DNA from 2 places in the Streptomyces sp. NBC_00984 genome. Region 1 is predicted to be linked to the other one. Evidence: riboswitches for the same ligand, from Rfam matches in the RefSeq annotation. Region 1 holds a riboswitch; the other holds the start of a gene.
The links. Region 1 has a riboswitch for S-adenosylmethionine ahead of OG520_RS06155 (hypothetical protein). Riboswitches for the same ligand answer to the same signal wherever they lie in the genome.

Region 2: linked by a shared signal. The riboswitch ahead of OG520_RS29465 (aminotransferase class V-fold PLP-dependent enzyme) and the one ahead of OG520_RS06155 (hypothetical protein) in region 1 are both predicted to bind S-adenosylmethionine.

Annotation. Positions count from the first base shown of each region.
Region 1 covers NZ_CP108734.1:1,442,671-1,446,861, forward strand. Annotated here, with positions in the region: gene OG520_RS06145 (cytochrome P450) at 1-691, shown strand, start outside; gene OG520_RS06150 (DUF4232 domain-containing protein) at 984-1,520, shown strand; gene OG520_RS06155 (hypothetical protein) at 1,549-1,956, opposite strand; SAM riboswitch class IV at 2,005-2,114, opposite strand; gene OG520_RS06160 (cytochrome P450) at 2,164-3,426, opposite strand; gene OG520_RS06165 (cytochrome P450) at 3,423-4,191, opposite strand, start outside.
Region 2 covers NZ_CP108734.1:6,593,675-6,597,865, reverse strand. Annotated here, with positions in the region: gene OG520_RS29475 (rhomboid family intramembrane serine protease) at 122-871, shown strand; gene OG520_RS29470 (Lrp/AsnC family transcriptional regulator) at 868-1,149, shown strand; gene OG520_RS29465 (aminotransferase class V-fold PLP-dependent enzyme) at 1,226-2,602, opposite strand; SAM riboswitch class IV at 2,775-2,892, opposite strand; gene trpD (anthranilate phosphoribosyltransferase) at 2,978-4,042, opposite strand; gene OG520_RS29455 (cytochrome bc complex cytochrome b subunit) at 4,166-4,191, opposite strand, start outside.

The sequences.
Region 1 (4,191 bases):
CCGTCATCGCGACGGCGGGGACGAGCGCCCCGACCTGCTGAGCCGGCTGTTGACCGCGGTGGACGAGACGGGCGCACACCTCACCGACCAGGAGATACGCGACGAGACGGTCACGCTGTACATCGGCGGGCACGAGACGACCAGTTCCACGCTGGTGTGGGCCTGGTATCTGCTGTCCCGCAATCCGCGGGTGCGTGCCGCGCTCACCGAGGAGCTGGACCGGGTGCTCGGTGACCGGGAGCCGGAGTTCGACGACTACGCGCGGCTGACGTACACCCAGTCCGTGGTCAAGGAGACCCTGCGCCTCTACCCGACGATCTGGCTGGTCACCGGTGTCGCGAAGGAGGGTGCGCGGATCGGCGGTGTGCCGATGCCGGAGGGCACCCGGGTGTGGACCAGCCAGTGGGTGACACAACGCGACGCGCGGTGGTTTCCCGAGCCGGAGGAGTTCCGCCCCGAGCGCTGGGATCCGGAGACGGGCGACGACATCGCGGAGTACGCCTGGTTCCCGTTCGGCGGCGGCCCCCGGGTCTGCCTGGGCACCCGGTTCGCCATGGTGGAGGCGGTCCTGATCCTGGCCGTGCTGGCGCGCCGATTCGAGCTGGACGTGGACCCGGGCGTCATCGGTCCGGTGCCGTCGCTGACGCTGCAGCCGGACCGGGAAGTGATGGCGACGATCCGGACACGGTGAGGCACACGGGGCGGGGTGCCGCGCGGTGGGGGCGCCGGTCCCCCCTGGGTCGGGCCCGCGGTCGCGCGAGGCGGGACGGCGCGTCCGGAACCGGGGGACTTTCCCGGGTCCGGACGCGCAACCCGTCCCGGGACCGGACACATGGCCCGTCCCGACACCGGATATGCCGAACCGATATGTCCGATCTGTCGCGGAGATCGGGGCAGGCGGTTCACACTGTCCATGTCGGTCCCACCGGCCGACGGGCCGCCCGGCCGTCTCCGCAGGCTGTCGATCCAACGGGAGAAACACCATGCGTCTCCGCTCCGCTCTCGCCTCCGCGCTCTCCGTCACGGCCACCCTGACACTGACCGGCACCGCGGCGTCGGCAACGACCGGCACCGCGTCCACCGACACCGCGAGCCGCCTCGGAACCTGCCAGGAGAAGGACCTCGACGTGCACGCCGCACCCGGCGGACAGCGGAACGTCGCCCGTATCAGCGTCACCAACAACGGCGACCGGGCCTGTGTGGTGGACCGGGTCCCCACGATCACCTTCAGGGGCCTCGACGGCTCCGCCGAGGCCGTCCCGCCCGCCGGGAGCGGACCCTACGCACTGGCCGGCGGCGAGCGGGCGTACGCCGCCGTGCGCACCGCGGACCCGGCGGCCACCGAAGGCCACGTCGTCGGCAGCCTGTCCGTGGCGGCGGACCCCTCCCATCTGGGCGTCGCCTTCCGCGCGGCCACCGTGGGCATGCCCGAGGGAGTCCACGTATGGGTGCCGGTGACCACCCTGTGGCAGGAATCGCGCGCCGCGGCGGACAGCGCGCTGACGGACGCGCTGGGCTGACGAGCGGGCCCTGCGGACCGGGCGGGTCCTACAGGCCGTAGGACGTGCCGCCGACGGTCCGCCGCGGGTCGGGGGCCGTCGTCGCGCACAGCGGGCCGCCGTCGAAACCGGCGTTGACCAGGGCGGTGGCACGGCCGGCGGAGTCCACCAGCTTCAGGGCGTGCCACCGCGGCAGCCAGAACACCCGTCCGCGGTGCTCCGTGAGCAGTTCCGTGAGGGCTGCCGGAGCATGCGTCCACACCTTCGGCAGGTCCTCGGCGTGGTCGAAGGCGGGGCGCAGCCCGACCCAGCCGTCGGCGCCGACGTCACCGGAGGTGAGCAGGAGTTCCACGGCCTGGCCGGGCTGCTGGTGGCACTTCTTGGCATGGATCCAGTGGACGTGGTGACCGGGGCCGTGGCTGGTGCAGCCGTCATTCTGGATGAGGTGGGGGAGCATGGTTCTCCGCCTTCCCGAGATCATGGACCCCAGGTGCTCTGCCCCGATGGTCCGCTGTTCCCCATACGCCGCGCATGAGGCCGGTCGTCACCCGGAGCACCCGCAGCGGAGCGGGGTGCCGTCCAGTTAGCCGGGGCTGTGCACTGGAACTCATGACCTGCGAGAACTGTATCCCACGAGCGACGGTGCCCGACGGGTGGTCAGTTCTCAGCCGTGCAGCAGGACCGGGAAGGCCGCCATGTCGTTCTGCGTCATCACCGGCAGCCTGCGGACCTGTTCGTCCGCGACGGCCGCCCGCAGCCCGGGGAAGCGCGCGAACAGGGCGGGCAGGGCGATCCCGGCCTCGACCCGGGAGAGCGCCGCCCCGGGGCAGATGTGGGGGCCGTGACCGAAGGTCATGTGGCGGATCGGGGTCGGCCGGGTGATGTCGAAGTCGTCGGCGTCCGTCCCGTGGTGCTCGATGTCACGGCCGATGGCGCGATAGGAGATCACCACTCCTTCGCCCTTCGCGATCACGTCGTCGCCGATCCGGATGTCCTCCGTGGCGAACCGCATCAGCAGATGGGTGGTGGGGGTGTCCCAGCGCAGGGTCTCCTCGATCACCGTCTCCCACGGGATCTCGCCGTCGAGCACCCTGCGCAGTTGGTCGGGGTGGGTGAGCAGGGCGCGTACGGCGTTCAGGATCAGCCCGATGGTGGTCTCGTGACCGGCGGCCACCATCGCCTTGAGATTGCCCACCACCTCTTCCTCGGTGAGCGGTTCGCCGCCCTCCTCGGCGAGGATGAGCGCGCTGGTGAGGTCGTCGGCCGGACGCGCGGTCCTCTCGCGTACGAGAGCGGCGTAGAAGATGTCCAACTCGGCCAGCAGCGCCAGGCGTTCCTCCTGCGGGGTGAGCATGGAGAAGAACGCCTTGTACCGCCGCATCAGCATGGGGTGCTCGGCCTCGTCCACGCCCATCAACATGCCGACGACCCGCATCGGCAGCGGCTGGGCGAACACGGACTTGAGGTCGACCACACCGTTCTCGCTCTTCTCGCCCTGCTCGGCGAGGGCATCGAGCAGTTCCTCGGTGAACTTCTCGATGTCCGGGCGTATCTCCTCCAGCCGGCGCGGCGTGAGTGCCTGGGAGGTCTTGGTGCGCAGCCGCCGGTGCTCGGCACCGTCCACCGTGAACATGGAACGCCCGGCGTCGATCATGCCGATCAGCGGCCACTCGTGCGTGACCTCCCCGCGCTGCCAGAGCCCCCAGGCGTCGAGGTCCTTCACCAGGCGGGGATCGAGGAGCAGTTGACGGGCCAGGGCATGCCGGGTGACGGTCAGGGCCGGAACGCCGAGGAGCTCGATCCTGGCGAGCGGACCGGCGTCACGCAGTCGCGCCGTCTCACCGTCCAGGTCCTGGACCAGCGGATCGATGACGACGGGCCCGCCGCTCGAAGCGGCCTCCCGGGCGGCGGCCTGCGGGCAGTTCAAGACAAGTCTCCTGTCGGGCGTACGGGGGCGAATCGGACGGGCAACGCGGTCATCCCCCGCAGGAAGGCGGACTGGCGCCGGACCAACTCAGGCGCGGGTACGGACAGTTCCAGGTCGGGAAGCCGGTCGAGCAGCACCTCGATCCCGGTGCGGGCGATGATTTCGGCGATCTCCTGCGCGGGGAAGGGGCAGCGGTATTCGCCGTGGCTGAACGCCAGGTGCGCGCTGTTGCCGCGCCGGCCCGACGGTCCTCCCGGTGCGGAGAGATGCTGCCGGATGTGCGGATCGGCGTTGGCGGCGCCCAGGCCCAGCAGCAGCATGTCCCCGGCTCGGATGTTCCGGCCTCCCAGCCGGGTGTCGCGGGCCGCCCAGCGACCGGCGAGGATCTGCGTGGGGCCCTCCTCCCAGAGCACCTCGTTCATGGCTTCGGCGACGCTGTGCCGGCCGCCGGAGAGCGCGACGGCGAACTGGTCGTCGGTGAGCATCAGCCGGAGCGAGTTGCCGATCCAGTCGGCCGTGGTGAGGTGCCCGGCGGCCGTGATGGCCATCAGGTCGAGCACGTACTCCTCGTCGGTGAACTCACCGGGGTACGCCAGCATGCGCGAGGCCACGTCGTTCCCGGGCGCGGCCCGCCGTGCCGCCAGCAGCCGCTGCATGTGTTCGCCGAACCGCAGATGGGCCTCCTGCGCGCCCGGTCCACCGTCGGCCAGATCCCTGAGCACCTCCGCAATCCGCGGCCCGTCCGCATCGGGGAATCCGACCAGA
Region 2 (4,191 bases), 5.2 Mb from region 1:
AGGATCTCGCGGTGCGCCGTCGAACTGCGGATGTCCTGCCGTAACCCTACGGCCTCACCGCGTCCCCCCGACACGGCGAGGCGGTCTGTCCCGTTCCCTCCGGTTGCGTCATGCTCTGTTCATGATCGATCGGCGAGCTGTGGCCGGCAGGCTGTCCGGCGGACTGCTACGGACGGTCACCGGTGGACCACTGGTGACCCATGCCCTGATCGCGGTCTGCGCCCTGGTCTTCGTGATCAGCCCGCTGTCCGGCTTCAACCCGGTCCCCGGAACCGCCGACGCCCTGCTGGCCGCCCAGGCGGGGTACTTCGAACGGTGGGGCGTGATCCCGAGCGAGCTGTGGGACGGCTCCGCACACGCCCTGCTCGCCCCGCTCACCGCCCTCTTCGTGCACGGCAGCTGGCTGCACCTGCTCGGCAACGTGCTCTTCCTGTACGTGTTCGGGGCGATGACCGAGGAGCGCATGGGCCGGGTCGGGTTCACCTTCTTCTACGTCATCAGCGGCTATCTCGCCCTGGTCGCCTACGCGGCGGCCCACGCCACGTCCGACCAGACGCTGGTGGGCGCCTCGGGGGCGATCTCGGCGGTGCTCGGGGCGTTCCTGTACCTCTTCCCCAGGGCCCGGGTCACCAGCCTGTTCCCGTTCCTCTTCTTCCTGCCGCTGCGCTTCCCCGCCTGGATCGTGCTGGTCTTCTGGTTCGTCCTGCAGTGGCTGGCGGTCCAGGGCGCGGGCAGCGGGGGGCCGGGCGTGGCCTATCTGGCCCATGTGGTGGGCTTCGCCCTGGGCTTTCTCTACGCCTGGGGGCGTTACCGGCGTACGGATAGAGTGAAGGCACCAGCCACGGCCACCGAGGGAGAAAGCCAGCCGTGATCACCGCGATCGTGCTCATCAAAACCAGCGTGGACCGGATTCCCGAGATCGCCGAGGCCATCGCCGCGCTGGACAGCGTCAGCGAGGTCTTCTCGGTCACCGGTACGTACGACCTGATCGCCATGGTCCGGGTGGCCAAGCACGACGATCTGGCCGACGTCATCCCCGGCCGGATCAGCAAGATCCCCGGCGTCGAGGCCACCGACACGCATGTGGCGTTCCGTACCTACTCGCAGCACGACCTGGAGGCCGCCTTCGCCATCGGCCTCGACGCGTAGGCACACCCCCACGGCGTGACACTTCGGCGGGGGACGGGCTCGGCTGCCCGTCCCCCGCCGAAGTGCTGTGTGCCCGTCAGAGCTGCGCCGCACCCCGGTCCGGGACGCAGCGGCCGTCCTCGGTGCGGTACTTCCACTGGGCGCCCTTGCTCACCAGTTCCTTGACCGCGCGGACGAAGCGCTCGATGTGCTCGTCCGGCGTACCGGCGCCGAAGCTCACCCGGATCGCGTTGAGCGAGCTCTCGCCCGGCTCGGCCTCCGGCGCGCCGCACTCCCCGACCTCCTGCGGGTCGCTGCCCAGCAGGGTGCGGACCAGCGGGTGGGCGCAGAACAGGCCGTCGCGGACCCCGATGCCGTACTCGGCGGAGAGGGCGGCGGCGAAGTGCGAGCTGTTCCAGCCCTCCACCACGAAGGAGATGACGCCGACCCGCGGGGCCTCGTCGCCGAACAGCGAGAGCACCTTGACCTCGGGGACCTCGGCCAGGCCGGCCCGGACCGCGCCCACGAGGTGCTGCTCCCGGGCGACCAGGTTGTCGAAGCCCGCCTCGGTGAGCGCCTTGCAGGCGGAGGCGATGGAGTACACCCCGATGACGTTGGGGGAACCGGCCTCGTGGCGGGCGGCGGTGGAGTGCCATTCGACGTCCACGCCGCCGTCGGTGCGGCGGGCGACCTTGCGCGAGGCGCCGCCGCCGGCGAGGTAGGGCTCGGCCTGCTGCAGCCAGTCGGACCGGCCGGCGAGGACGCCCGAGCCGAAGGGCGCGTACAGCTTGTGTCCGGAGAAGGCGACCCAGTCGACGTCCAGCTCGGCAATGTCGACGGGGTGGTGCGGGGCGAGCTGCGCGGCGTCCAGCACGATCCGGGCACCGTGCGCGTGCGCGGCGGCGGCCAGCTCCTTCACCGGCCACAGCTCGCCGGTGACGTTGGAGGCGCCGGTGACGCAGACCAGCGCGGGGCCGTAGGGCTCGCGGTCGGCGAGCGCCCGCTCCAGCGTCTCGACGGCCTGGGCGGGGGTGCGCGGGGCGTTCAGGTAGGTCACCCGGGCATCGCGCCACGGCAGCAGCGAGGCGTGGTGCTCGGTCTCGTACACGAAGACCTGGCAGTCGGCCGGGACGACCGCGGCCAGCAGGTTCAGCGAGTCGGTGGTCGAGCGGGTGAAGATCACCTGGTCGTCGGCGCGGCAGCCGAGGAACTCCGCGACGGTCGCGCGGCTGTTCTCGAAGAGGTCCGTGGAGAGCTGCGAGAGGTAACCGGCCCCGCGGTGGACGCTGCCGTAGTACGGGGCGTACGCGGCGACGTCGTCCCAGACGCGCTGGAGGGCGGGGGCGCTGGCGGCGTAGTCGAGAGCGGCGTAGGTGACCTCACCGCCCGTGACCAGCGGAACCGTCACATCCTTGCCCAGAACCGACAGAGGGGCACAAAACGACTGGTCGGCGGCAGCGGTGAAGACAGACATGGCGAACTCCCGTAAGAGGCAGGCGAATTGCATGCGCCGGCGGAAACGCGGCAGCGCAGCGGAGAAAAGAGGGGTGTGCGGAGGAGGGCCGACGGCCCTATCGCATTCGCGTGCTCACAAGAGACTCCCTAGGGACCAGGACCCCGGGGGTTGGCATTCACAGATGCCGAGGGGCCCGCGCTTGCCGCAGACCTCGCTGCCTACGGCCTGGTCTTCACCCGGGGCACCCCGCCACGGACGGAGGGTTGCCGGACAGCGGGCCGGGGCCGTAGTCGCTGTCACTCATGACCTGACCAGCATCTTGCCATACGCCTGAAGACGCGCAAGGCGCAGTCCAGGATCCGGACTGCGCCCTGCGCCACATTTCCGCCTGTTTCAGGCGTTGCTGGCCGCCACCCAGCGCTCCAGCGCACGTGCCGCCGCCCCGGAGTCGATGGACTCGGCGGCCTTCGCCATCCCGGCCGCGAGCTGCTCGTTCAGCGTGCCGTCCGCCGCGTCCAGCGCCACCAGCGCCGCCGCCGAGTTGAGCAGTACGGCATCGCGCACCGGTCCCCGCTCGCCGCCCAGCACCCGGCGGGCCACATCGGCGTTGTACGAGGCGTCCGCACCGCGCAGGGCCTGCACGGGCACCAGTTCCAGACCGACGTCGCGCGGGTCGAACGCCTCCTCGCGCACCGCTCCGTCCCGGACCACCCAGACCCGCGAGGTCGCGGTCGTCGTCAGCTCGTCCAGACCGTCGTCGCCGCGGAAGACCAGCGCCGAATTGCCGCGCCCGGCCAGCACCCCGGCGACGATGGGCGCCATCTTCAGGTCGGCCACGCCGACGGCCTGCGAACGCACCCGGGCCGGGTTGGTGAGCGGCCCGAGGATGTTGAACGTCGTCGGCGCGCCGAGCTCCTTGCGGGCCCTGGAGACGTAGCGCAGGGCGGGGTGGAACTTCACCGCGAAGCAGAAGGTGATGCCCGCCTCCTCGGCGACCTCGACGACCCGCTGCGCGGAGAGGTCCAGGTTGACGCCGAGCTTCTCCAGCACATCGGAGGAACCGCTCGCCGACGAGGAGGCGCGGTTGCCGTGCTTGACGACCTTGGCGCCGGTGCCGGCGATGACGATCGCCGACATGGTGGAGATGTTGACCGTCTTGGCGAGGTCGCCGCCGGTGCCGACGATGTCGACCGTACGACCGGGTACGTGGATGGTGTTGGCGTGCTCGTACATCGCCCGTACCAGGCCGGACACCTCGTCGATCGTCTCGCCCTTGGCCCGCAGCGCCACCGCGAACCCGGCGATCTGCACATCGGTCGCCTCGCCGCTCATGATGCGGTCCATCGCCCACGCGGTGTCGTCGGCGGTGAGGTTCTCACCGCGCAGCAGGGGGTTCAGCATGCCGGGCCAGGAACGGTCCGCCACGCTGTCGCCGCCGATCGGGGTCACAACGTTCATGGTCCGCTCCTGGGTCCACAGCCGGTAAAAGGGATTGCCTCCACCCTATCGAGCGCCGTGGACGGCAAAGAGCCCCGTCCATCGAATGGACGGGGCTCCTGCTGTGGCGATCAGTTCAAGCGATCAGTGGTGACCGTGGCCGCTGGTGA